One region of the Planococcus sp. SE5232 genome, then DNA from elsewhere that is predicted to be linked to it. Evidence: riboswitches for the same ligand, from Rfam matches in the RefSeq annotation. Region 1 holds a riboswitch; each other region holds the start of a gene.

Region 1 (4,726 bases):
CGATATATTGGATTACGAAGACGATGATCAGGATTAAGATCGTCGCCATCAACGTAACGTCTTCACGGCTGCGCTGGAAGCCATCCAGGAAAGCTAATGTCCCAAGACCGCCAGCGCCAATAATGCCCGCCATAGCCGTATAGCCGACGAGTGCAATGGCTGTTACCGTAATACCCGAAATCAAGGCCGGCTTCGATTCCGGCAACAGGACTTTCCAGATGATGGTGCCCGTCGTCGCACCCATAGAACGGGCCGCTTCGATGACCCCTTTGTCAATTTCCTTCAATGCAATAAGTACCATACGAGCGTAAAACGGAGCCGAGCCGATAATCAATGCGGGCAAAGCCGCATTCGGTCCCCGAATCGAGCCCATTAGGAATAAAGTGAAAGGAATTAACAGGATGATTAGGATGATAAAAGGAATCGAACGGAATATATTGACGAACGCTCCTGTTAGCCAATTGACCACTTTGTTGGCCCATAACTGTTTCGGCGCCGTTAAAAACAAGATAATTCCCAGAGCTAAACCGATTACAAACGTAAACACAGTCGATAATGCTGTCATATAGAGCGTTTCAAGTGTTGCTTCCCACATGCTGTCCCAATCTACATTCGGAAATAAAGAATCAATCATTGTGCATCACCTCCGCCTGAACATCTTCCGTGCGAAGAAATGCCAGTGCTTCTTCAATTTCTGCTTTAGAACCTTTCAACTGCAAAATCAATGTTCCATATGCTCCGCGCTGGGTATGCGAGATATTGCCCTGGACAATATTGACTTCCACTGCATGGCTGCGGATCAGTTTCGTCAGAATCGGTTGTTCAGTCTGCTCACCGACAAAAACCAATTTCACCAGTTCACCTGTAGGATATAGCTCCCGCAGATTTTTGATGGTTTCCTCAGAATCTCCGGAATCGGTCACCTGTGCAACAAAACGCTTCGTAATTTCCTCTTTTGGTGATTGGAAGACATTGAGGACATCGCCAAGTTCAACAACCCGACCGCCTTCCATGACCGCCACACGATGGCAAATCTTACGGATGACATGCATTTCGTGCGTAATTAGAACAATCGTCAATCCCAATCGTTTATTGATGTCCACCAGCAAATCCAGGATGGCATCTGTTGTTTCCGGATCAAGTGCTGACGTCGCTTCATCACATAATAGGACCTCTGGATCGTTTGCCAGCGCACGGGCAATGCCGACACGCTGTTTCTGGCCACCTGAAAGTTCGGATGGATAGGCATGTTCACGCCCGGCCAAGCCGACTAGCTCAATCAGTTCCTGAACCCGCTTTCCGCGCTGTTGTTTCGACACTCCAGCAATTTCAAGCGGAAATTCAATATTTTCTTTCACGGTCCGGGACCACAGCAGATTAAAATGCTGGAAAATCATGCTGACTTTTTGTCGGGCCTTCCGCAATTCCCCGCCTTTGATGGAGGTAATCACCTTGCCATTGATTTCCACCGTACCTGATGTCGGTTTTTCCAAGCCATTCAACAAACGAATCAATGTACTTTTACCGGCGCCACTGTATCCGATGATGCCGAATATTTCTCCATCAGCAATAGATAAATCGACTTGGTCCACAGCCGTAAGGACCGCTTTTCCTGTGTCGAACTTTTTTGTCACTTTTGTTAACTCAATCATTCGTTGTACACCCCTGAATCCTAAAAATAAAAGCCCTTCCGCGCATAACTGAGCAGAAGGGCAAACGTATATTACACGAAAACCAATCTCTCATCTTCCAAAGCTTTCGCTTCGTGTGATTTGGCACCATTTCATTTTCATGACGGTTGCCGGGCTTCATAGGGCACTTCCCTCCACCACTCTTAATAAGAGTTTCGATATGAAATTATTTGATCAGAAATCCAATTTACCACGACCGGCTATATTCGTCAACAGATTTTAACTTGTCATATAAATAAGGAACTGATTGGAAAGCATATATTTTTTCTTTCAATTGGCCATCTTCTGTAATCAGCAGGCATGGCACGCTTTCCACTTCATATAAACCCGCAATTTCCTGAACGTAATTCAAGTTCGCTTTGCCTAACTGCAGATCCGGCAACAGCTCTGTGACGACAGACAGCATTTTAGATGCCACTTGGCAGGTTCCGCACATCGGCGTGTATAAATAAAATGCAGTGATCCGTTTTGTATTCTTTTCTTTGATCCATTCTTTATGAGTCCATTCCTTCATCTTCTTCATCCCTCTATCAATAGCTTATTGACCTGGACATTCGCTGAAATGAGCACATCCTTCAGGATGCGAAGCGGGGTTTTCGCGACTTCCTTGTAGCTCCTGTTGACATAGAAATGCCGGGCTTCGGGAAACTCGCGTTTGACCAGCTTCCGCAATTTTTCTCCTGAAGAGTCTGCATCCACTAATATGATGATGTCCTGACCTTCGTATGGCAGCAATAATTCTTCAAGTCTCGATACACTAACTGTACCATTTGTGCAAAGAATCGTCACGGGTTCTGCAATGAGCGGTGCAATCCTCGATTTATCGCTGATCCCTTCCACCACGATCACCTTTCCCATATACACTCACCCCATCGAGTTTAGAATCCTAAAAGACAAGAGGCTATCTATTGTACATAAGATACCTTTATAATTTGGTATTCCACAAAAAGGCTGCCTAAAAACCCTTGGTTTCATTTATACATCGACAGACCTTCTGATTTGGATCCATTAAGGGTTAAGCATTTTTGAATTGCTGCCCATAAAAAAAAGCGCCAAAATACAGGCGCTTTCCAGGATTACTCGTTGATCATTTCTTTGTATTGGTCTGCTGTCATCAATGCGCTGACTTCATCTTCTGAAGGAGCTTCGATAACCACCATCCAAGCCTGCTCGTAAGGTGACTCGTTGACGAATTCCGGGCTGTCTTCAAGCTCAGAGTTAACTTCGACAACTTTCCCGCTGATTGGTGCATACAATTCCGAAACCGTCTTAACGGATTCCACGCTGCCGAAAGGCTGATCTTTTTTCAGTTCATCCCCGACTTGTGGAAGTTCAACGAAAACGATATCCCCCAATTCAGCCTGTGCGAAATGAGTAATTCCGATACGCGCATTGCCATCTTCGATTTTGACCCATTCATGTTCTTTTGAATAACGAAGTTCTTCTGGTGTGCTCATCTTGACCCCTCCAAATTATGTAGTTCATTCAAATTCAGTTTGACATAAACGGCTGTGAAATACAAGATGACACAAATCTACTACAGCCAGCTATTTTGGTAATCTGCTTCCTTAAACCCAAGTGTCACAGTTTTCCCGTCCCACGCCAACGGCCGTTTGATCAGCATGCCATCTGAAGCCAGAAGCTCCAATTGCTGTTCTTCGGACATGTCCGACAGCTTTTCTTTAAGTCCAAGCGAACGGTAAACCAAGCCGCTCGTATTGAAGAACTTCTTCAATTCCAAATCGCTTGCCTCATAAATCTCCGTCAACTGTTCTTTTGTCGGCGGGTTTTCTGCAATATGTATTTCGTTGTATTCCACACCATTTTGGTTCAGCCAACTTTTTGCTTTCCGGCAAGTTGTGCATTTCGGGTATGCATAATAAGTAATCACGTTAGTACCTCCCTTTTTTCTAAGCTTACCAAAAAGAAAGCTTTCGGTCGACGACTAAAAAAACAGGCAAACCCGATACAGCTGGGGATGCCTGTTTTCCACTACTCATTAAACGATGTATTTTTCGACATCGATCAGCTTGACAGCCGCTTCGCGTTTTTTCGCAATCACGTTGTAAGGCGTTGAACGAGTCAGTTTGCGCAACGCAGAAAGCATCATTCGCTGGTTGTCGCCTTCGATGGCAGCAATCAATGTTTCTTTCGCATCTTTTTCGATTTGATCGAATGCTTCCTGGCAGTAGATTTGCGTATATAGCAGTTTTTGCTTGGCTTTTTCCTCGCCTGATGCAGCAATCGCCTTTTCTGTACGCAAGACTACTGATTCCATTGCAAAGACGTTGCTGACAATGTCTGCGATGTTAACAAGCACTTCCTGCTCGGCTTCCAGTTTCGTGCCGTAAGTCTGAGCGGCAAGCCCAGCTGCCAGCAATGCGATTTTCTTCGCATTTTTCACCAGGTATTTCTCTTGAGCCAACGCTTCGGTGCCGACTTCTTCCGGCATCATCATCAATAGCTCTTCCTGAAGCTGCTGTGCATGCTGCAATAATGGCAATTCGCCTTTCATCGCTTTACGCAAAAGCGTTCCTGGAACAAGCAAGCGGTTGATTTCGTTGGTTCCTTCAAAAATACGGTTGATGCGTGAATCGCGGTAGATGCGCTCGATTTCGTATTCCTGCATAAAGCCGTAGCCGCCATGCAATTGTACGCCTTCATCCACAATATAATCCAATGTTTCCGTACCGAAGAATTTATTGAGTGAACATTCCACTGCAAATTCAGCGATGGAGTCAGCCACTAATTTACCGTCTGCATGCTGCTCATCCGTAAATCCGCTCATGCGGTCTTCGAACAATCCAACAGTACGGTAAACAGAGCTTTCAACTGCATATAATTTAGAAGCCATCGTGGCCAATTTCTCACGCGTCAAGTTAAATGAAGAGATCGGTGTCTTGAACTGTTGGCGCTGGTTCGTATAAGGGATCGTCAATTCCATTGCGCGCTTGGAAGCTCCGATTGTACCCACTCCCAATTTGTAGCGCCCGATGTTCAGGATGTTGAACGCGATGATATGTCCACGCCCAGCT
Region 2 (4,726 bases), on a different contig from region 1:
GAAGTTTTTTTGGAATTCCTGTGCCAATTCTAATGCTTTTTGGTCGTAGGCTTCTTTATCTGCCCATGCGTTGCGCGGGTTCAAGACTTCTGTTGGAACTCCCGGTACCTCTACAGGAATCTCAAGGCCGAAGAATGCTTCTTTTTCAGTCGGAACGTCATTCAATTCGCCTTTGATGGCAGCGCGAACCATTGTCCGTGTGTAAGAAAGCTTCATGCGGCTTCCGACTCCGTATACGCCGCCAGTCCAACCAGTGTTGACAAGGAAGACTTGAACGCCGTGCTCATCGATTTTATTGCCGAGCATTTCAGCGTACACGGTTGCATGCAGTGGAAGGAACGGTGAACCGAAGCAAGTCGAGAATGTTGCTTCAGGAGACGTGATGCCGCGTTCCGTACCAGCCAATTTCGATGTGTAGCCACTTAGGAAGTGGTACATTGCCTGCTCTTTTGTCAGCTTGCTGATAGGAGGCAGGACGCCGAAAGCATCCGCTGTCAGGAAGACGATCGTTTTCGGGTGTCCCGCAACTGAAGGATCCACGATATTGTCGATTGCCTGCATCGGGTATGCAGCGCGTGTGTTTTCTGTCAATGAATCATCATTATAATCCGGGATGCGCGTGTCAGGATCCACTACGACGTTTTCAAGAACTGAACCGAAACGGATGGCGTCGTAGATCTGTGGTTCGTTTTCACGCGACAGGTTGATGGTTTTTGCGTAGCAGCCACCTTCAATATTGAAGACGCCGTTATCGGACCAGCCGTGCTCGTCATCACCGATCAGTTTACGGTCACCATCAGCCGACAAAGTCGTTTTGCCAGTACCGGATAAACCGAAGAACAAGGTAACATCGCCATCTTGTCCAACGTTAGCTGAACAGTGCATCGGTAGGATGCCTCTTTCAGGCAATAGGTAGTTCATGATTGAGAAGATGGATTTCTTCATCTCGCCAGCGTATTCAGTCCCCCCGATCAAAATGATGCGTTGTTCCATCGACACGATGATGAAGGTTTCAGAAGCTGTTCCGTCCACTGAAGGGTCTGCTTTGAATGTAGGTGCATAGACTACAGTGAATTCAGCATCATGCGTTTTCAATTCTTCAGCCGTCGGGCGGATGAACAATTGGTGGGCGAACAGGTTATGCCACGCGTATTCATTGATTGTTTGGATCGGCACACGAGATTCGTGGTCTGCTCCTGCAAATCCTTTGAATACGAAAAGCGCATCTTTTTCTTTTAAGTGCTTGATGACTTTAGCGTATAGTTTTTCAAACACTTCGCTGGAAATCGGACGGTTCACATTGCCCCAGTCGACTTTGTTTTTAGAACTTTCTTCTTCCACCATGTATTTGTCTTTCGGTGAGCGGCCTGTGTATTTGCCAGTCTCCGCTGTTACAGCGCCTTCCCGAGTCAATACCGCTTCGCCGCGGGATGTTGCTGCCTCCACTAATTGTGGCACTGATAATTGAACATGTACATTTTGGCCAGTTAAAAGATCCTTCAAATCGTTTGCAAAGTTCACTGAAGTCATATATATGTACCTTCCTTTTCTGTTATTCCCATAGCGATGGGGAGGATGTATATTCGTTCATTAGTATAACACATTAGGTTTATTAGTCTATACTAATCCATTGCAGAATTCAAAAAATATTAAATCAGGTTTCTATAATAGGGAAAAATCTATTAGCCATTACTTAGGGAAACGTGGGATGAGAGCTTTTGCAGTCCGGATTCCACTATTTTTTCTACAGTTTTTAATCTGTTAATCAGTAGGTCTGAATTTATATAAGTTGTACTATATAAACCTGATAGCTTCACGATTAAAGTGAGAATGACCGGGCACATGCAGGAGTTGTCATCTTTGCCAGACAAAACGCTGAATTCTTAACTACCATAAACTGCTTTAGTTTTTTTTTGATCAAAAACGTTGACATCCAGGTGCTATTTCCGTATGATGAAAAATTGAACGGATACTCTTATTCCGAGCTGGTGGAGGGGACAGGCCCTATGAAACCCGGCAACCTGCTGCAACTGCAGTGATGGTGCCAAACCTGAAACAAGGCTTACAGGCCTTGGATGATAAGAGTGAAAGGTGCTTATGATGATTCTCCTTTCCTCATGATGAATGAGTGAAGGGATTTTTTTATGGAATGCCCTTAATCCTCGTGTGAAAGGCCACAAACGGCTTGAAGTTCAATCCGGCTTTTGTCTGGAACGGACTTGACATGGGAAACGAGTACCGTATCAATTTCGAGAGCAATCTCGCAGGATATAAGGAGGAACATTTTTTGAAAAACCGTCGATTATTTACTTCAGAATCAGTAACAGAAGGACATCCGGATAAAATCTGTGACCAAATCTCAGATGCTATTTTGGACGCTATCTTAACCGAGGATCCAAATGCGCGTGTTGCGTGCGAAACGACCGTCACGACAGGACTTGTTTTAGTAGCTGGGGAGATCACCACTTCCACTTATGTGGACATCCCGAAAGTCGTTAGACAAACCGTAAGAGAAATCGGATACACACGCGCTAAATATGGTTTCGACTCAGAAACAAGTGCAGTTCTTACAGCAATTGATGAGCAATCACCGGATATCGCTGCAGGAGTCAACGTGGCACTTGAATCACGTGAAGGCCAAATGACAGATAAAGAAATGGATGATATCGGAGCAGGCGACCAAGGGTTGATGTTCGGATATGCTAACAACGAAACAGAAGAATTGATGCCGTTGCCGATTTCATTGGCACATAAATTGGCGCGCCGCTTGGCTGAAGTACGCAAGGAAGAAATTCTTCCGTATTTGCGTCCGGATGGCAAAACGCAGGTGACTGTTGAATATGATGAAAACAATCAACCCCTTCGCGTGGATACGATTGTCATCTCTACTCAGCATCACCCGGAAGTAACGCTTGAGCAGATTCAACGCAATATCAAAGAATACGTCATCAATGAAGTCGTTCCAGCAAAATGGATCGATGAAGATACTAAATACTTCATCAACCCAACTGGGCGTTTCGTAATTGGCGGACCTCAGGGAGATGCGGGCTTGACTGGCCGCAAAATCATCGTGGATACCTACGGTGGCTATGCTCGCCACGGCGGTGGAGCATTCTCCGGTAAAGACGCCACAAAAGTGGACCGTTCAGCAGCATATGCGGCCCGTTATGTAGCGAAAAACATCGTAGCGGCTGGCCTAGCAGACAAATGCGAAGTGCAATTGGCCTATGCAATTGGTGTGGCACATCCCGTCTCCATCGCTTTTGATACATTCGGTACCGGCAAAGTCGATGAAGACAAATTGGACGATTTGGTACGCGCGAACTTCGATTTGCGTCCTGCCGGAATCATCAAAATGCTTGATCTTCGCCGCCCGATCTACAAGCAGACTGCAGCCTACGGACATTTCGGCCGTACGGATGTCGATCTTCCTTGGGAGCGTACAGACAAAGCCGCTATCCTGAAAGAACAAGCTGGCGTTCAAGCCGGCATTTAAAATTGAAAAGAAAAAAGGACGACCGGGCAGCGATGCCCGGTCGTCCTTTTCTTATGAAGTGGAGCTTGTCTGCAGTTTGTCGACACGCTTTCCGATGGCTTCAATCAATTCAGCTGGCAATGGGAAGTTCATGGCTGCCGGATCTGATTGGACTGCGGCAATAGTGGTCTGCAGTGAATCCTCTGGAATCTCGAATTTCGAGAAATCTTTCGGCAAACCGACTTGCTCCTGCAGATTGCGGATTTTCTCGACCACTTCCTCGAGTAGAGCTTGTGGAGATTTATTGCGGATATCCAGATTCAGGGCCTGCGCCAATTGATCGATTTTCGGCAAGTACAGCGCCGGAATCATTTCAATGACATGGGGCAGGAAAACGGCATTCGCGAGGCCGTGCGGTATACGGTAAAGTGCCCCGTAGGCATGTGCCAGATTATGGACTGGAATGGCGTTCAGCGCGAAGCTGAAGGCGGTGATGCCCATGGTACTGGCCTGCAGCATTTCCATGCGCGCTTTGACATTGCTGCCGTTTTGTACAGCTTCAACGATGTTCTTTTCGAACATCCGAATGGTCTGGAGCGCATAGGCATCGGTAAAGCCGGTTGCTGTAGGCGACATCAAAGCTTCAATGGCATGGGTCAATGCGTCAAAGCCGGTGAAGGCCGTAATGAATGGCGGCAGACCAAGGGTCAGATCCGGGTCCAGCACGGCCATATTGGCGCTGATAAAAGGGTGGATGATATTCGTCTTAATCCTTTTTTCTTCGTTGTAGATGACCGCAATCGGCGATACTTCCGAACCGGTTCCGGCTGTCGTCGGAACAGCGATATGCGGAATCGGGATGAATTGTGCTTCCGGCCAAGTATAATATGCCAATCCGCCTGGAATCGCTTTTTTGATGTCCGTCATTCCATGATGCAATGCGAATTTGACGCCTTTTACGGTATCGAGCACACTGCCGCCGCCGACGGCAAGCAAAGAGTCAGCGGCCATTTCACGGGCATATTGGATGGCGCGGTTTACGGATTCACTGCCGGCATCCTGTTGGATATCGGTGAAGATGCCGACTAATTGTGCGCCAGTGCCGTTTTGCGTCAAGCGGAAGATTTCTGCTACTTTATCGACGATGCCGGCGTCTTTTAAGCCTTGGTCGCTGAACAGGACAACACGCTTGGCTCCCAGTCCGTTGAAAAGGTCCGGAATCATGGCTCTGGTATTGGAGCCGCTATGGAT
Region 3 (4,726 bases), on a different contig from region 1:
AGTCTTCATCGGTCCGTTTTTTCTTGTCTTTTCCGCTGGCGGTGACAAGAAATTCGAGTGGTTCATCTGCTACCTTAATGGCTAGATTTCCGCTGGTTCCCATAAACCAGTCGCGAACTGCCAATTCATCTTTGACATCCGCCAATTCCAGCCATTTTTCCCGCCATGCTGTCATGACTTCACTCCTATATAGTCATCGACGATCGCAATGACTTCGTGGAACGTTTCAAACGGTTCGTAGGCGATGTCAGCTTCTTGGCATTTCTCAGCCAATAAATCCCTGGCGATGACGAAATCGGCTTCTTTGGCGGCTTCCCAGTCACTGATGGAATCACCAATGACGATACTTTTCGTGCCGGTATCCAAAAGGTCCCGAATGACAGATGGCTTACAGCATCCGCAGCCCTGGCTGCTGCATTTTTCATCGCAGCCATGCGGGAATTCCAGTTTGATGACATCTTCTGAAAAGTCGGCACCGTTGCAATAGATGCCGTCAAAAGGTCCAAAAGGTTCAAGGAGCGGATAGACGAAAAAGTCGATTCCACCACTGACAATGTATAAAGGCAACTCCTGTTTTTTCGTATAAGCGACAAAGTCGCTGAAACCTTCCCGTATTTCAGCCTGTTCCAGAACATATGAAATAATTTCATCTTTTGCCGAAACAGGGAGCAGGGAAAACATTTTCGCCACACCTTCACGTATCGAGATGGATTGGTCAAGAATTCGGTCTTTGACTGGTTCCCAGCCCGTTGGATCAAACTGTTTCATAATAGCGATGATGTTATCATTGGCCGTTACAGTACCATCAAAATCGCAAAAAATAATCGGTTTGTTCAATCTGTTCACCCCCATAGCTCAAGAGCCGTTTGTAGTTCTTCGTGTTGTCCAGCGGCATCCTGTAAGGATTCTCCCTGAAGCACCGCATCTATTGCCTGTCTGAAGGCACGGCCGCCTCCAGCTGCGCCAGCCGGATGTCCATGAATTCCACCGCCGGCATTGATGACACTATCAATCTCGTAATCAGCCAACAGTAAAGGCACAAGCCCTGGATGGATTCCGGCAGAAGGTACCGGGAAGCTTCGTTTCAATGGGCTATCCCTGGTCAGTTCCTTGCCGAGTGCAAGAGCAGCTGTTTTCTCCAAGGCAACACTGCCGTAAGGAGAAGGAAAGAGGGAGAAGTCTGCACCGGCATAGCGGATCAGTTTCCCGAGTGCGAGCGGCGCAGCTAGGCCATAAAATGCGGATGAAGTGAAGGCACCACTGAATGCAGGATGCGCCATCAACGGCAAACCGATCTCATCATCTTCCGCCAATTCCTGCAGCACATCGAGACCGTATGCGTGGACGTTGAACAATAAGGCATCCGCTCCCAGCTCTCGTGCTTTTCTTGCCTTCCCTCTCAGGTCGGAAGTTCTGCCCGATAGGTTCACCGCATAATAGGTACGATGGCCCGTTTCTTCGTAGACATTCTCCAGTACTCTTTTACCCGTTATGATGCGGCTTTCGAATGGAGTCAGCGGATTGTCGAACAAAATTTCGTCGTCTTTGACAAGGTCTACGCCGCCTAAAGCCTGCTCGCGCAATTGAGCAGACAGAAAATCCAGATCGCGGCCGATGACGCCTTTGAATATGCTCATCAGAAGCGGCCTTCCGGCTACGCCAAGTGTATTGCGAATTTCTTCTATGCCGAAGCGCGGGCCGGGAAAGTGGCTGAGCAAATCATGGCTGAAATCCAAATCCAGTAGCTTCACTTCACCATCCAGGGATAGTTTGCCGAAAACCGTGGTCAGGATGGCAGGCAAGTCGGCTGAAAAATTGATGCTCGGGTAGGCAATCTCGAGTTCTGCCTTTATCAGCTCCGGCTTCAATGGATGGCTGTCTTCTGCGAATTCTTCGATGGAGACAACATGTCCCTTATGGTGTTTCAGTTGTGCCTGTTCAAGCAGCGGCAAGTCTGTCCAGGAGCCGATTGTCAGACCCAAAGCGATGCCTTCCGCTTTTTTTTCGAAGGAACCGGGCTTTCCATATACTTGATAAGTAGCAGTCAATACGCTCATCTATTCCACACTCCCATGCAATTTTAAAAATAAAAAACCTCTTCAAATAAGAAGAGGTTAAGGGCGTTAACAACTTCTTATTTCTCAGCCATCGGTTCTGGCTGCAAGAATTAGCACCGTGTCCACCATTGGACCGGTTGCCGGGTATCGTAGGGCTTGTCCCTCCACCTGCTCTGAATAAGAAAGATATGAAATTGGGTAAAACAATTTTATAGGTTCAATCCAAAATAAGTAAGTCGATTTAATACAGTAAAGTAATTCTGATTATTTCATGTGCGCAGAAGTCTGTCAACTCTGTTATCAAAAAACTGTTTTTATTTGAAAAATCCGTTGACAGTCAATTCTGAATCGTGATAGGATTCTCTTCATAAACTTAATAGTAATACACGTAGTACTCTTATCAAGAGCTGGCAGAGGGATTTTGGCCCGATGACGCCCAGCAACCGACCGTAATACCGTTGTGAGACGGGGCGCTTTGGCGCCAGGATGAATTTCCTGTAAGGCACGGTGCTAATTCCATCAGAAATTTAATTTCTGAAAGATAAGAGGCATGGAATCTCTTATTCTGGCCTCTTTCTTTTTGAAAGAGGCTTTTTATATTGCAGAAGAAAGGAAGATAAATGATGACTCTTACTGTTCCAACCACTTATAAAGCATTAACTGAATCGACGGCGATCGCATTGGCGAAGGTTGTCCACCCATTCGATGGCGATGCCCGATTGACTTGCCGGGAAATTGGCGACGGCAACTTGAATTATGTCTTTCAGATTGAAGATCCGCAAACCGGCAAGCGGCTGATCATCAAACAGGCGCTGCCATATGCGAAAGTAATCGGTGAAAGCTGGCCGCTGACCTTGAAGCGGGCGACCATTGAAGCCAATGTCCTGAGAAAACACGGAGAGTTCGTTCCTTCATTGGTACCCGCAGTCTATGCTACGGACGAAGAACTGGCCATTACGGTAATGGAAGACTTGTCCCATCTGGAGATTGCAAGGGAAGGCTTGGTCAACGGAAAGAATTTCCCGAGGCTGTCGCAGGATATCGGCGAATACTTGGCGGAGACTTTATTCCATACATCGGATTACGGCTTGCATCCTTTTGAGAAAAAGGGATTGGCTGCTGAATTCTCCAATCCGGAGCTCTGCAAGATCACGGAAGACCTCGTCTTTACAGATCCCTTTTTCGATGTTGAAACCAATGCGTACGAACCGCAGCTCCAATCAGCGGTAGAAGCGATCTGGAGCGATCGTAAGCTGCAGCTGGAAGTAGCGAAATTGAAGAAGAGCTTTTTGACTGAATCGGAAGCGCTGCTGCACGGCGACCTTCATACCGGCAGCATCTTTGCGAGCCAAACGGAAACCAAGGTCATTGATCCGGAATTCGGCTTTTACGGTCCAATCGGATTCGATGTCGGCTTGTTCTTGGCAAACCTCATGTTCCAGTCCATCACGCGGGAGGATGGAGATCGCCAGGTAATTGTAGATCATATTGAAAAGACATGGGAAGTTTTCGCTTCCCGCTTCACTGAGCTATGGAAAACAGAGAGTGTCGAATCGTTTAAAGAGACAGAAGGCTATTTGGAGTACGTACTTGAGAAGGTGCTGACAGATGCAGCCGGTTTTGCGGGATGTGAATTGATCCGCCGGACGATTGGCTTGGCGCATGTCAAAGACTTGGACAGCATCGAAGATACAGAAAAAAGAATCCACTTTAAGAAACAGGCGCTGCGGGCAGGACAAGCATTAATCCTGAAGCGCCAGCAGACAGCGTCGATTGGGGATGTACTGCAAATTCTGGAGGAGGCGCACACATGAGCATTCCTTTATCCATCAAATGGGACGGCCAACAGCTGACTATTCTGGATCAGCAGAAGTTGCCGCATCGTATTGAATACTTGACGCTTGAAACGGTGGAAGACGTGTACGAGGCTATTTTTTCATTGAAAGTCCGTGGAGCACCTGCAATTGGCATCACCGCCGCATATGGACTGGCAATCGGGGCTCAGCGGCACGATACAGATTCACTGGAAGCTTTCCAGCAATATGTCGAAAAAGACGCGGCGTATTTGAACGCCTCAAGACCGACTGCGGTCAATCTCGGTTGGGCGCTCAGCCGTCTGAAAGATAAATTAAGCGAAGCGGAGAACGTGCCACAAGCAAAGCTTCTGTTGTTGGCGGAAGCTGTGAAGATCCACAGGGAAGATGAAGAATCCTGCCGCAGCATCGGCGAACATGCGCTGGTACTGCTGCAGGGGCAAACGAAAGTCATGACGATCTGCAACGCCGGTTCGATCGCCACCGCCAAATATGGCACAGCTTTAGCGCCGTTCCATCTGGGAAGTGAGCGTGGCCGGCAGTTTGAAGTGTTCGCCTGTGAAACCCGCCCGGTCTATCAAGGCGCACGTTTGACGGTATGGGAGCTGCAGCAGTCGGGAGTCGATGTCACGCTGATCACCGACAGCATGGCAGCACACACCATCGGAGCGAAAGGCGTGGAAGCCATTATTGTCGGTGCGGACCGCATCGCTGCAAATGGCGACACGGCCAATAAAATCGGCACGTATAATCTGGCTTTGTTGGCGAATGCATTCAAAATTCCATTTTATGTAGCGGCGCCGGCATCGACTTTCGATCTGTCGATTGAAGATGGCACTGCGATTCCGATCGAAG

Evidence for each region. Region 1 has a riboswitch for S-adenosylmethionine ahead of ACRC6Q_RS16480 (methionine ABC transporter ATP-binding protein). Riboswitches for the same ligand answer to the same signal wherever they lie in the genome.
Region 2: it holds a riboswitch for S-adenosylmethionine, as region 1 does, so the genes downstream of both, metK (methionine adenosyltransferase) here and ACRC6Q_RS16480 (methionine ABC transporter ATP-binding protein) in region 1, are expected to answer to the same signal.
Region 3: it holds a riboswitch for S-adenosylmethionine, as region 1 does, so the genes downstream of both, mtnK (S-methyl-5-thioribose kinase) here and ACRC6Q_RS16480 (methionine ABC transporter ATP-binding protein) in region 1, are expected to answer to the same signal.

What each region holds. Positions count from the first base shown of each region.
Region 1 covers NZ_JBOGCP010000005.1:140,082-144,807, reverse strand. The annotation lists gene ACRC6Q_RS16485 (methionine ABC transporter permease) at 1-634, opposite strand, end outside; gene ACRC6Q_RS16480 (methionine ABC transporter ATP-binding protein) at 627-1,652, opposite strand; SAM riboswitch class I at 1,740-1,844, opposite strand; gene ACRC6Q_RS16475 (thioredoxin family protein) at 1,879-2,205, opposite strand; gene ACRC6Q_RS16470 (toprim domain-containing protein) at 2,211-2,549, opposite strand; gene gcvH (glycine cleavage system protein GcvH) at 2,768-3,148, opposite strand; gene ACRC6Q_RS16460 (arsenate reductase family protein) at 3,229-3,582, opposite strand; gene ACRC6Q_RS16455 (acyl-CoA dehydrogenase family protein) at 3,691-4,726, opposite strand, start outside.
Region 2 covers NZ_JBOGCP010000006.1:100,847-105,572, reverse strand. The annotation lists gene pckA (phosphoenolpyruvate carboxykinase (ATP)) at 1-1,530, opposite strand, end outside; SAM riboswitch class I at 1,973-2,085, shown strand; gene metK (methionine adenosyltransferase) at 2,288-3,496, shown strand; gene ACRC6Q_RS17570 (iron-containing alcohol dehydrogenase) at 3,548-4,726, opposite strand, start outside.
Region 3 covers NZ_JBOGCP010000001.1:112,065-116,790, forward strand. The annotation lists gene ACRC6Q_RS00480 (methylthioribulose 1-phosphate dehydratase) at 1-175, opposite strand, end outside; gene ACRC6Q_RS00485 (2-hydroxy-3-keto-5-methylthiopentenyl-1-phosphate phosphatase) at 172-837, opposite strand; gene mtnW (2,3-diketo-5-methylthiopentyl-1-phosphate enolase) at 843-2,057, opposite strand; SAM riboswitch class I at 2,132-2,241, opposite strand; SAM riboswitch class I at 2,452-2,605, shown strand; gene mtnK (S-methyl-5-thioribose kinase) at 2,681-3,871, shown strand; gene mtnA (S-methyl-5-thioribose-1-phosphate isomerase) at 3,868-4,726, shown strand, end outside.